DNA from 4 places in the Providencia zhijiangensis genome. Region 4 is predicted to be linked to each of the others. Evidence: predicted binding sites of a transcription regulator. Region 4 holds the regulator's gene; each other region holds the start of a gene.
The links. The regulator PurR, encoded in region 4, represses purine synthesis genes. The targets are predictions, from matches to a motif close to CANGCAAACGTTTGCNTG.
Positions count from the first base shown of each region.

Region 1: a site for PurR is predicted at 1,728-1,745, ahead of glyA (serine hydroxymethyltransferase). Genes of this name have one in related genera too.
Region 2: a site for PurR is predicted at 1,283-1,300, ahead of QS795_RS02340 (NCS2 family permease). Genes of this name have one in related genera too.
Region 3: a site for PurR is predicted at 1,772-1,789, ahead of purL (phosphoribosylformylglycinamidine synthase). Genes of this name have one in related genera too.

Region 1 is NZ_CP135990.1:2,493,156-2,496,373, forward strand. It holds gene QS795_RS11515 (3-phenylpropionate MFS transporter) at 1-239, opposite strand, end outside; gene glyA (serine hydroxymethyltransferase) at 369-1,622, opposite strand; gene hmpA (NO-inducible flavohemoprotein) at 1,973-3,172, shown strand.
Region 2 is NZ_CP135990.1:535,683-538,900, forward strand. It holds gene QS795_RS02335 (ArnT family glycosyltransferase) at 1-864, opposite strand, end outside; gene QS795_RS02340 (NCS2 family permease) at 1,419-2,765, shown strand; gene QS795_RS02345 (Na+/H+ antiporter) at 3,058-3,218, shown strand, end outside.
Region 3 is NZ_CP135990.1:2,515,960-2,519,177, reverse strand. It holds gene mltF (membrane-bound lytic murein transglycosylase MltF) at 1-1,604, opposite strand, end outside; gene purL (phosphoribosylformylglycinamidine synthase) at 1,873-3,218, shown strand, end outside.
Region 4 is NZ_CP135990.1:1,566,213-1,569,430, forward strand. It holds gene punC (purine nucleoside transporter PunC) at 1-184, opposite strand, end outside; gene punR (DNA-binding transcriptional activator PunR) at 306-1,211, shown strand; gene purR (HTH-type transcriptional repressor PurR) at 1,227-2,252, opposite strand; gene cydH (cytochrome bd-I oxidase subunit CydH) at 2,520-2,603, shown strand; gene sodB (superoxide dismutase [Fe]) at 2,692-3,218, opposite strand, start outside.

The sequences.
Region 1 (3,218 bases), 930 kb from region 4:
GAAAGCGCTGCCAGTAATCGTAATGCATTGATCAGTTTGGAAGGCTCTTTAACCTGGGGAGTGATAAACATCGCACCGAGAAAACGCGCCGCAAGTCCAATACCTAACAAAAGCCCTATCATTTCTGCATCTATTCCCTCACCTTGTAGCCACACGGACCAAAATGGTAAGAAAATACTGTAGGCAAAAAAGTAGGTAAAATAATCAATCGCTAGCCAACGCGTTGATGGAATAACCATCACTCCTCCCTTATTTTCATCTTCCCCTACTATTGAGGGGTTTAAAACGGACAACAAAAAACCCGCTTTTACCAAATGTAGAAGCGGGTTTATCGTGCTAATTCACTGCACGCTATTGGTTAATTACCATTATGCGTAAACTGGGTATTTTTTGCAGATAGCTAATACTTTCTGTTTAACAGCTTCAATGGTTGCTTCGTCATTGAGGTTGTCCAGAATATCACACATCCAGCCAGCTAGCTCGCGTGCATCTGCTTCATTGAAGCCACGACGTGTAATTGCAGGAGAACCGATACGCACACCAGAAGTGACAAACGGGCTCTTCGGATCGTTAGGTACGCTGTTTTTGTTTACTGTAATGTTTGCGCGACCCAGTGCAGCATCAGCGTCTTTACCTGTGATATCTTTGTCAACTAAGTCAACTAAGAACAGGTGGTTTTCAGTACCGCCAGACACCACTTTAAAGCCACGTTTTTGGAAAACTTCTACCATTGCTTTCGCATTTTTTGCAACTTGCTGTTGGTAAGTTTTGAACGCAGGCTCCATCGCTTCTTTCAGTGCTACCGCTTTACCTGCGATAACGTGCATCAGAGGGCCGCCTTGTGAACCTGGGAATACCGCAGAGTTCAAACGCTTATACAGGTCTTCGTCGCCGCCTTTAGCTAAAATCAGACCACCACGTGGGCCCGCTAAAGTTTTGTGTGTTGTTGTCGTAACGACGTGAGCATGTGGAACAGGGTTAGGGTAAACACCCGCCGCCACCAGACCCGCAACGTGTGCCATATCAACGAACAGGTAGGCACCGATGCTGTCAGCGATTTCACGCATTTTAGCCCAATCAACCACACCAGAATATGCGGAGAAGCCGCCGATGATCATTTTTGGTTGATGTTTTTTCGCTTGAGCCGCGATATCGTCGTAATCGATTTTACCGCTTTCATCGATACCGTAAGGAACGATGTTATACAGTTTACCGGAGAAGTTTACTGGAGAACCGTGAGTTAAGTGACCGCCGTGCGCCAGGTTCATACCTAATACAGTGTCACCTGGTTGCAGCAGCGCCATATAGACCGCAGCGTTAGCTTGTGAACCGGAGTGTGGCTGTACGTTTGCGTAGTCAGCACCAAATAACTCTTTCGCGCGGTCGATAGCTAATTGCTCAACCACATCAACGAATTCACAACCACCATAATAACGTTTAGTTGGATAACCTTCCGCATACTTATTGGTCAGCTGAGAGCCTTGAGCCTGCATAACTCGTGGGCTGGTATAGTTTTCAGAAGCAATTAATTCAATGTGTTCTTCTTGACGTTGTACTTCTTTTTCCATTGCTTCCCACAGTTGTGGGTCGTAATCTGCAATATTCATTTCACGCTTTAACATTCGCTTCTCCTGCCTCAGCAATTCAATAAGGTAACAATCAATTCAACTTAATGACTGACAGTGTAAACTCTTTTTCGTCGTTGAGATAGTCCCTAAGAAAAAATATACGCAAACGATTGCATTAATTTTTTTGCTTTCAGATACCTTTAAACAACACAAAATATAATAGCGCACATTTCAATAATACCGAGACGAATATCTAACTTTGCTAGCTACCTCTAATTTTGCGGTGAATTCCCCCACTTTTTGATGCGTTAATTATTTACATTTCCCGCTAAATATTATAAGTTGCATACAAAATACATGTTTATAAATTCATAATATTATGAAAATAATTCAGGAGTACCTGTATGCTTGACCAACAAACTATCGCCACAATTAAATCCACCATCCCTGCCATCGCAGCAACTGGCCCTAAATTAACCGCTCACTTTTATGACAGAATGTTTAAACAACATCCTGAGCTGAAAGATATTTTCAATATGAGAAATCAAACGAATGGCGATCAGCGTGAAGCCCTATTCAACGCTATTTGCGCTTATGCAGTCCATATTGAAACCCCTGAAGCGTTAATTGGCGCAGTGGAGAAAATTGCCCAGAAACATGCCAGTTTAAATATCAAACCTGAGCACTACCCAATTGTTGGGGAAAACCTGCTCGCTGCGATTGATGAGCTGCTTAGCCCAGGCCAAGAAGTGTTAGACGCATGGGGAAGAGCTTATGGCGTGCTGGCGGATATTTTCATTAACCGTGAAAGCACGATTTACCGTGAAAATGCGGTAAAGTCCGGCGGATGGGAAGGTTTACGTGAATTCAAAGTCACTAAAAAACAACCTCAAAGTGCTGTTATCACCAGTTTTGAACTCACTCCGGTAGATGGTAAAGCGGTGGCGGATTATCGTCCAGGGCAATATATTACTGTGTACCTGAATGAAAATAGTTTTGAAAATCAAGAAATTCGCCAGTATTCACTCACTACTGCGCCAAATGGGAAAACCTACCGTATTGCGGTGAAACGTGAAGAGCAAGGCACCGTTTCTGGCTTCTTACATCAAAATCTCAATGAAGGCGATATTGTTCGTTTAGCGCCACCATGCGGTGATTTTTACCTTGATGTCGAACCGAAAACGCCAGTGACTTTAATTTCTGCTGGCGTCGGCTTAACACCAATGCTCAGCATGCTTAACCACCTCACCATGCACCAACATCAAGCACCTGTGAATTGGCTACATGCTGCTGAAAATGGGGATGTACACGCTTTTAATCAAGAAGTTAGCCAGTTGATATCACAACATACCCAAGGTCATTCAGCAGTTTGGTTTAATCAACCAGCGCCACAAGATCAACTGGGTGAAGATTACCAATACCGTGGATTACTGGATTTAACACAAGTTAAAGAGAAAGTGCTTCAGCCAAATATGCAATTCTATTTCTGTGGACCTGTCGGCTTTATGCAACATGTTGGAAAGCAGTTAATTGAAATGGGTATTGCTGCCGATAACATTCATTATGAGTGTTTTGGCCCTCATAAAGTATTACCGTTAAATTAATCGCAGTTATTCATTATAGTGAATTGCTTTTAAAACTTTAGTTATA
Region 2 (3,218 bases), 1.0 Mb from region 4:
AGGAAGGGCAAAGAATGCAATAGCGGAAGGAATTCGCGTGAAATTGGCTTTAGCTCCTAACTTTTCAACGGAAAATCCAAGGAAACGGCCAATATTATTTTCCCAAAACCAAGTCACGAACAGCTCGGGATGCTGCACATACAGCATAATTGGCCAAGGCAGGATAGCGATGAGAGAGACTAAGCCTGCGAATAGCGCGGGTAACCAAAACTGTTTAGACTGGCACTGAGCGAGAAACACAGGTGCCAAAAATAGGCTGATCCACAGAACGCCAGGAATAAATACGCCTTTAGATAAGGTGGTGATAATGGTTCCAAGGCAGAGCCAGAAGGCGGACGTAGCAATTTTCTGTTGCTGAATTAACCCTAATAAGCCATATAAGCCGATGGTAGCCCCTGTAATTAACGAAACATCCGTGAACATTTCATGGGTGTGTCGCAATATTCCCGGCGCACAAACGTACAGTGCAAAGGCTGTCCAAATACGGGCATCAGAAAAACTGTCAGATTTAAAAAAGCGGCGAGCTAATAAAACAAAAAAATAAAAATTAATAATAGAGAAAAATAAACTGGCGCTGCGTGCGGCATCGTATAGCGGCATCACTCCAGATAATAAATGAGAGAAAATCGTCGCCGTCCAATAATAGAATGGCGGTTTTTCCATAAAAGGCTCGCCCGCATTGGTCGGTACCAGCCAATTTCCAGTTTCATACATGGTTTGAATAATACCGAAACTGTAGTTTTCATCTTGCTTCCATGGGCTATGCCCATAAATCCCGGGAAGGAGATAAATCAGTAAAAATACAGCAAAAAGTATTAAGGCACTTTTTGGCATTGTTTTAATTGAGGCTGTAATGGTTGACATAATATTTATAGCGAGTGTTAAGTATTATTAAAAAATATATTTATAAAAATAATCACCAGAGAAATGAGTTATTTAATTAGTATTAGAGAATAAATACTTTCATAAACAGATTATTTATTAAAAACTCAATATTAGTGGGGATTTTAGCAACACTCTTCCGCATGTATTTAAACAAAGGGTATATAGAACGAAATATGACTGACTTTTATGGAGGATTGTAAAAATACGGCGTAGTTTTTATGGTTTTTGGCTAAAAAGCAGCCAATCATAAAACACTTGATCAATTCCCCCCTTTCGAACGATAATTACGCTCTTCACAATTCGCCTCGCTTTGTTCTGAAAGCCAAACGTTTGCGCACTGTTCCTAGAGAGTCATTCTGTTTACCAGTTATCTCGGTTCAGTAAATATTTTTTCAAAAAGGTAATCGTTTACGTGAGTTTCAGTTTGAGGCGATATTCGCTAAGTCACCAAGCAAAAAATGAATAAATGCTTATGAAAAGCTTAGCAAAAATAGTGATATAGAATTTTCTAAAATTAATAGCAGAGGTATACCATGGCAGGCCAACAGGCTTCATCCAATTGCAAATTGGATTCATATTTTAAGATCACAGCGCGTGGCTCATCAGTGCGTCGCGAAATCATTGCGGGATTAACGACATTCTTAGCGATGGTTTATTCTGTCATCGTCGTGCCGGGTATGTTAGGACAAGCAGGCTTCCCCCCTACTGCAGTATTTATCGCAACCTGTTTAGTCGCGGGTTTCGGTTCTTTATTAATGGGGTTATGGGCGAATCTGCCAATGGCAATTGGCTGTGCAATCTCATTAACGGCGTTTACCGCCTTTAGCTTAGTGTTAGGGCAACACATTAGTATTCCAGTTGCGCTGGGTGCCGTGTTCTTAATGGGGTGTTTATTCACCATTATTTCTGTGACAGGTATTCGTAGTTGGATTTTACGTAACATGCCAATGGGCGTGGCTCACGGTACGGGTATTGGCATCGGCCTGTTTTTACTCTTGATTGCAGCAACGGGCGTTGGCTTAGTGGTTAAAAACCCAAATGCAGGCTTACCCGTTGCGCTGGGTGAATTTACTTCATTCCCTGTTTTAATGTCTCTGATTGGTTTAGCTGTAATTTTCGGTTTAGAAAAACGCCGTGTACCGGGCGGAGTGTTATTAGTCATTATCGCGATTTCGATTATTGGTTTGATTTTCGACCCTGCCGTTAAATACCAAGGTTTCTTTAAACTGCCTTCATTCGGTGAAGATGGTTTAGCGCTGATGTTCAGCATGGATATCATGGGTGCACTTCAAGCTGCGGTTCTGCCAAGCGTTCTGGCATTAGTAATGACGGCAGTTTTTGATGCAACGGGAACTATCCGCGCGGTTGCGGGTCAAGCGAACTTACTGGATAAAGACGGTCAGATTATCGATGGTGGAAAAGCGTTAACCGCTGACTCTGTCAGCAGCATTTTTGCTGGGGCGATCGGCGCATCACCAGCCGCGGTATATATCGAATCTGCAGCAGGAACCGCAGCAGGCGGTCGTACAGGTTTAACCGCTGTAGTTGTTGGTGTTTTATTCTTATTTATCTTGTTCTTATCGCCATTGTCTTATCTGGTACCTGCCTATGCAACGGCGCCAGCACTGATGTATGTGGGTCTGTTGATGTTGAGCAATGTCTCGAAATTAGATTTCGATGATTTTGTGGATTCGATGTCAGGTTTACTGTGCGCGGTATTCATCGTATTAACCTGTAATATCGTCACCGGTATCATGCTAGGTTTCGCTTCACTGGTTATCGGGCGTATCTGTGCGGGTGAATGGCGTAAACTGAATATTGGTAGCGTGGTTATCGCGGTTCTATTGGTAGCGTTTTATGCTGCCGACCTCGCTATCTAAAGGTAATTCTAATGATAGGGCGGCACCTGTTGTCGCCCTTTAACGGATTGTTGCGATTCGTTCTAAACTCCAAATTATTTTCCCGTCAGATAGCCTGTTAAGGATAGAATAGTGCTAAGGCGGTATATGAAGTGAAAATGCCTATTTTCAACCAGTGGCTGCCTTGACTGAAAATCTCATGGTCTGGACGGTGCTATCTCTTACTATGCGGCGGCAGGCAAATTTTGGGTTCTCCCGTTATACTTTAAGCTGCGATATTTAGGGTATGCATTAGTTAATAAGTAAGGGCAACATGGAAATTTTCTTTACTATTCTGATTTTGATCTTGGCTGTCTCTGTTTCTGGTGTGGTGACGAAAGTCATTCCCATCCGTATTCCCCTTCCTCTTATTCAAATTGCTATCGGTGCATTATTAGCGTGGCCTCAATTTGGGTTACATGTCTCTTTTGACCC
Region 3 (3,218 bases), 950 kb from region 4:
GAGCGTGTTGGTTTTGCCAGAATATATTTCCCTAGGGAGTGATTTCGTGCACTACTATTTTCACTGGCATAAAACACACCTAAATTCGCTGACGCTTTTGGCGCGACCTCCAATTTTGCTGGCACCATATCAGGCATCACATAAGATGAGAGCTGAGTATTCTCATTGGGTACCACGACATAAACGTGAGATTTCTTCGCAATCTCTAAGGTTTTCTGTTTTTTCTCCTGACTCTGCAAATAACCCACTAAGCTTTGATGATAGCGGCGAATATTTTCCACATAACGATAAGCCTCGTGTCCTCGGGCATAGCCATACGTGAGCTGAGAATAATATTTTGGTTGTGTTAACAGGGGCAAATTCGCTTTAACATCAAGCCAACGGTCAGGATTGCCACCCAGCTTTTGCGTTAATTTACGCACATCCAGCATATGCCCATAGCCCATATTATAGGCTGCAAGGGTAAACCAAATACGGTCATCTTCAGCGATAGAGTCGGGTAAGCGTTTCATGATGTACGACAAATATGCAGCCCCACCTTTGATGCTTCCTTCTGGGTCTAATCTATCTTCAATTCCCATCGTTGCCGCAGTTGGTTTGGTAAGCATCATGATCCCACGAACACCAGTAGGGGAGGTTGCAAGGGGATTCCAGTGGGACTCTTGCCAAGCGATAGCTGCTAATAATTTCCAATCGACGGTCTCGACAGTATCCGCATACTTCTCAAATAAATGCTGATAATCAGGTAATTTATTGTTAATGGCACTTATAAATGTAATCGTATCAAAATAATCAAAGGATTCGACGTGACTAAAATGTTTCTCGGTCAAGCGGGCGAGTGAGTCATTTTGATTACTGATATTAAAAAAGTCGAGCAGGGCGGCATCTAGGCTATAGTCATGTTTGCGGCTCATATACCATGTGATGGCATGTTCATCACGTAAGTCAAATGCGACAGCGACTTTCGGGTGAATTCGTTGCTGCAAAGAGACGGCAATAGAGTCTTCAAGGGTGTAGTCAATCTCACCTTCGGCCACCATTTCTAATAACTGGCTCGGTGTATAGTCGCTGCTTTCTTCCCACTTAAGATTAGGGTATTGCGTTGAAAGCGCTTTTAGTGTGCTTGCATGGGTACTCCCCGCGATAACCACTAATTTCCCTTTCAAGTCATTAAAGGTTTTTGGGCGCGTGGTGCCTTTACGGTAAACCAATTGCTGAGTCACATTCAAATAGCTAGGACCCGTTTTCATAGTATCCAAACGGTCTTTATTATACAGCAGCCCTGCCACAGCGATGTCGGCATCGTCGTTATCGAGATCTTCAAAAATTTGCTCGATAGTTGGACGAATAATAATTTTGAGTTTAATTCCTAGGTACGTAGCAAAGCCTTGAGCCAGTTCGTAGTCGAAGCCACGTAGCTGATGTTGCTCATCAATATAAATAAGTGGTGAACTTACTGCGCTGATACGTAACTCACCCTGAGAGATAATTTTGTCTATTTGGGTATTTTGCGTATTCGACCATCGGACATTAGAACCAATGATCATGGTGGCAAGTAAGGCGATGACCACGATAATAAAATAGTTAACTTTTAGGTTATTCAAATAATTATTTCTCGTGCAAGAACTGGTGTTGTGCGCTTAATAAAAACTGTTTAATCATGGTTATAAATCCAGTGGTTTCGTATTTTGCTCTAACAGTGATGGTCGGTGCAACTAATATTATCGTATTTAGCACATATTAATATTTAACTAATCGCTCTATTTTTAGTCACGCAAACGGTTTCGTATTGATGAACATTGCTCTATAATGGACTCCGGTTTCCCTGCTTTCATGTTCAGGGCTGGCGTTTAAAAGAGAGAATTTAAGACTATGGAAATTTTGCGTGGCTCACCGGCACTATCAGCATTTCGTATTACCCGCCTTTTGGCGCTGTTTGCTGAAAAACAGCTCCCTGTAACGGATATCTATGCTGAATATATGCATTTTGCTGAGCTATCAGCCCCATTAAGTGGCAGTGAGCAAGGTAAACTGAGTAGTTTGTTAAAATATGGTCCTTCTCTGGCAGAGCATGAGCCATTTGGAAAACTGATTTTAGTCACCCCACGCCCAGGAACTATCTCTCCTTGGTCTTCTAAAGCAACGGATATCGCGCATAACTGTGGCTTAACACAGGTTAAACGTATTGAACGCGGCGTTGCCTATTATATTCAAGCCGACTCACTGACAAGCGAGCAGTGGGATCTGGTCATCAGTCTGTTACATGACCGCATGATGGAAACGGTTTTTGCCTCTTTTGAACAAGCCGAAGCGCTATTTGTTCAGCAGCAGCCTGCCCCAATGAAAGTGATTGATATTATCGCAGGCGGACGCCAAGCACTCGATACTGCTAACAAAGAGATGGGCTTAGCGTTAGCTGACGATGAAATTGATTATCTATTAGAGGCATTCACAGGGTTAAAACGTAACCCAACGGATGTTGAGCTGTATATGTTTGCGCAAGCAAACTCAGAGCATTGCCGCCATAAAATTTTCAATGCGGATTGGATTATTGATGGGGAAACACAGCCAAAATCCCTGTTTAAAATGATCAAAAATACTTTCGAAAAAACGCCAGATCACGTTCTGTCTGCCTATAAAGATAATGCGGCAGTAATGGAAGGCTCTTCAGTGGGTCGTTTCTTCCCTGAGCCAGATGGACGTACTTATCGTTACCATCAAGAAGATGCACATATTTTGATGAAAGTGGAAACCCACAACCACCCAACGGCAATTTCTCCATGGCCGGGAGCTGCAACTGGTTCTGGCGGTGAAATTCGTGATGAAGGCGCGACAGGTCGCGGTGCAAAACCAAAAGCAGGTTTAGTCGGCTTCTCCGTTTCCAACTTACGTATTCCGGGTTTTGAGCAACCTTGGGAAGAAGATTTTGGCAAGCCAGAGCGTATTGTGACCGCACTCGATATTATGACGGAAGGTCCTTTAGGCGGTGCGGCATTTAACAACGAATTTGGGCGTCCCGCTTTATTAGGTTATTTCCGTACCTATGAAGAGAAAGTTAATAGCCATAATGGTGAAGAATTACGCGGTTACCATAAGCCAATTATGTTAGCAGGCGGTATTGGTAACATCCGTGCAGATCACGTTCAAAAAGGCGAAATTACTGTTGGCGCTAAGCTAATCGTTCTCGGTGGCCCTTCGATGAATATCGGTCTAGGGGG
Region 4 (3,218 bases):
CAAAAGCAAAGCCAGCTAGAAAGATACTTAATGAGGCGCTGATAGCACCTTCAGTCGTATTTAAGGTTGTTTGCATTGAACCAAAGGCAGGCAGATACATATCGATGGCTAAAAACCCCAGCATGCTTAGGCCGGCAAGGTAAATCAAAAATCCAGAGGAGTTTTTTGTCGCAGTATTTGTCATAGTTTTGCTTAATCTGTATTTAAAATAATGTTAATAGTTATCTTATTGTATAGGCTATTTTTTTACGTTGTGAAACGGTAATATTTGGACTCTGCTATCAAATAATTTGAAAGGAAAGAAAATGTGGTCAGCTCATGCACTTGAAGTCATAGACGCAGTTGCTCGAACGGGAAGCTTTAGTGGTGCTGCGGATGAGTTGCATCGAGTCCCTTCAGCGATCAGTTACACAGTAAAGCAAGTCGAAGAATGGTTGGCGGTTCCGCTATTCGAGCGCCGTCACCGTGATGTGGTATTGACGGAAGCAGGAGTTATCTTTATTAAAGAAAGTCGAAGTGTTATCAAAAAAATGATTGATACTCGACATCAATGCCAACAAGTCGCCAATGGGTGGCGTGGGCAGTTCAGTATTGCCGTTGATTGCATCGTAAAACCGCAGCGTACGGAACAGCTGATTTTGGATTTTTATCGTCATTTTCCTGATATCGAACTGTATATCCACCCTGAAGTGTTTAATGGGGTTTGGGATGCATTAGCGGATGGGCGTGTGGATGTGGCGATTGGAGCGACCCGTGCTTCACCCATTGGAGAGCGCTATAGTTTCCGCGACATGGGCTTTATGTCATGGCGTTGTGTTGCGAGCCCCACTCACCCATTAGCGAAAATTCAGGGCAAACTGACGGATGACCAAATGCGTGAATATCCAAGTTTGTGCTTAGAAGATACCTCAAGAAGCTTACCGAAAAGAGATACTTGGGCGCTGGACAACCAACGACGCTTAGTTGTGCCTTACTGGGAAAGTGGTTTAGCGTGTTTGGCAAATGGTCTGTGTGTGGGGATGGTTCCAGAGCACCGTGCAGCACCTTTGTGTGCAGAAGGTAAGTTAGTTGAGCTGGAATTAGCGCAGCCGTTTCCTGAAAGCCCTTGCTGCTTAACATGGGTTGAGAATGATACATCTCCAGCGCTGAGATGGCTTCTTGACTATCTTGGTGATAGCGAAACTCTCAACGCGGAGTGGTTTGCGAGCTAATGTGCTGAGATAGACTTAGCGGCGATAATCAATAAATGGACCATCAGCCACGGAACGGCGCTCAACTAAACGCGGGTGAACTTCAATCGTTTGTGCATCTTCGCGTTTATTCACAATACGATCGAGCAACATCGCAAACGCCATTTGTCCTAAACGCTCTTTTGGTTGGTGGATTGTGGTTAATGCAGGCGTGAAATAGCGCGCATTACGCACGTTATCATAACCAATGATGGAAATGTCTTGAGGGACGCGTAATCCCATCTCGTCAGCTGCACAGATTGCTCCCATCGCCATGATATCTCCACCACAGAAGACAGCCGTTGGGCGGTGTTTGTTACTGAGGATCTGCATCATCGCTTTATAGCCTGATTCTGGCTCGAAATCCCCTTGAACAATCCATTCATCTTTCAACGTGACTTTGGCTTCTTCCATGGCTTTTTGGAAGCCGGTTAAACGCCCAATGCCTGTATTTCTTTCAAGGGAGCCAGGGATCACACCAATTTCACGATGACCACGGTCAATAAGATAACGACCTGCTAAATAACCACCGTGGAAAGAGTTATCAATAATACTGTCAGTGAAATCTCCGCGAGAGGTACCCCAGTCCATGACGACCATTGGAATATTTCGGTAATCTTCCAACATACCAATCAAGGTGTCAGGGTATTCTGAACACATCACAAGTAGCCCATCGACACGTTTTTGTGCCAACATTTGCAAGTACGCTTTTTGCTTACCTAAGTTATTGTGAGAGTTACATAAAATTAGAGTATAGCCTTTCTCATAGCAACTATTCTCGACAGACTCGATCACTTCTGCGAAATAGGGGGCTTCACTTGATGTTGCCAACAGGCCAATTGATTTGGTGTGGTTGACTTTTAAACTACGTGCAACCGCACTCGGAGAATAATTGAGCTCTTTGATGGCGGCCCAAACGGCTGTTTTTGTATCATCAGCGACAAAACGCGTCTTGTTGATAACATGGGAGACGGTTGTGGTAGAGACGCCCGCACGTTTCGCCACATCTTTAATTGTTGCCATGAGAAGAAAAAACTCCTAACCAAAACTTGGTCTCTAAAATAATTCTAGTTAAATAATTACCTGCATATTGATGCATAGTACCTTTGCTGGCAATAATTTAGCGATTTGTTGTCGATTTTGTCTGATCTAGCGCAAAAACGAAAGAAATAATTGATGTTATAACATGTGATATAGACACTGGTTTTACGTTTTTGTGCATGTATACTGAAATAACCTTTTTATTTTATGGTTATTTGATAATTCAATTTCTTTATATGAGAGGGTCTCATGGATACAGATTTTAAATATGGATTGCTAGCTGCGCTTGGCTCTTTAGCTGTAATTATTTTGTTTGCTGTGCACATTTTCTGATTTCATTTCCATCCTATCTAATAAGGATGAGAAATAATTAAGGGCGAGTATTATACTCGCCCTTAGTCATTTTAGATCTGAACTAAAATTAAGCCAGATTTTCTTCAACAAATTTCCAGTTAACCAGCGCCCAGAAGTTTTCTAAGTATTTTGGACGTGCGTTACGGTAGTCGATGTAGTAAGCGTGTTCCCAGATATCAACAGTCAAAACTGGCTTGTCGTCACCAGAAATTGGTGTTGCCGCGTTAGACGTGTTAACGATAGCCAGGCTGCCATCTGCTTTCTTCACTAACCAAGTCCAACCTGCACCGAAGTTTTTAACTGCGGCATCAGTGAATTGCTCTTTAAACTGAGCAAATGAACCGAATGCTTTGTTGATAGCTTCTGCAACTTTACCTGTTGGTTCACCGCCTGCGTTTGGAGCCAAGCAGTGCCAGTAGAAAGTGTGGTTCCAAACTTGAGCCGCGTTATTGAATACGCCAGCTTCAGAAGTTTTGATGATTTCTTCTAAAGACAGACCTTCAAATTTGGTGCCTTTGATCAGGTTGTTCAGGTTAACAACATAGGTGTTGTGGTGCTTACCGTAGTGGTATTCTAGGGTTTCAGCAGAGATAT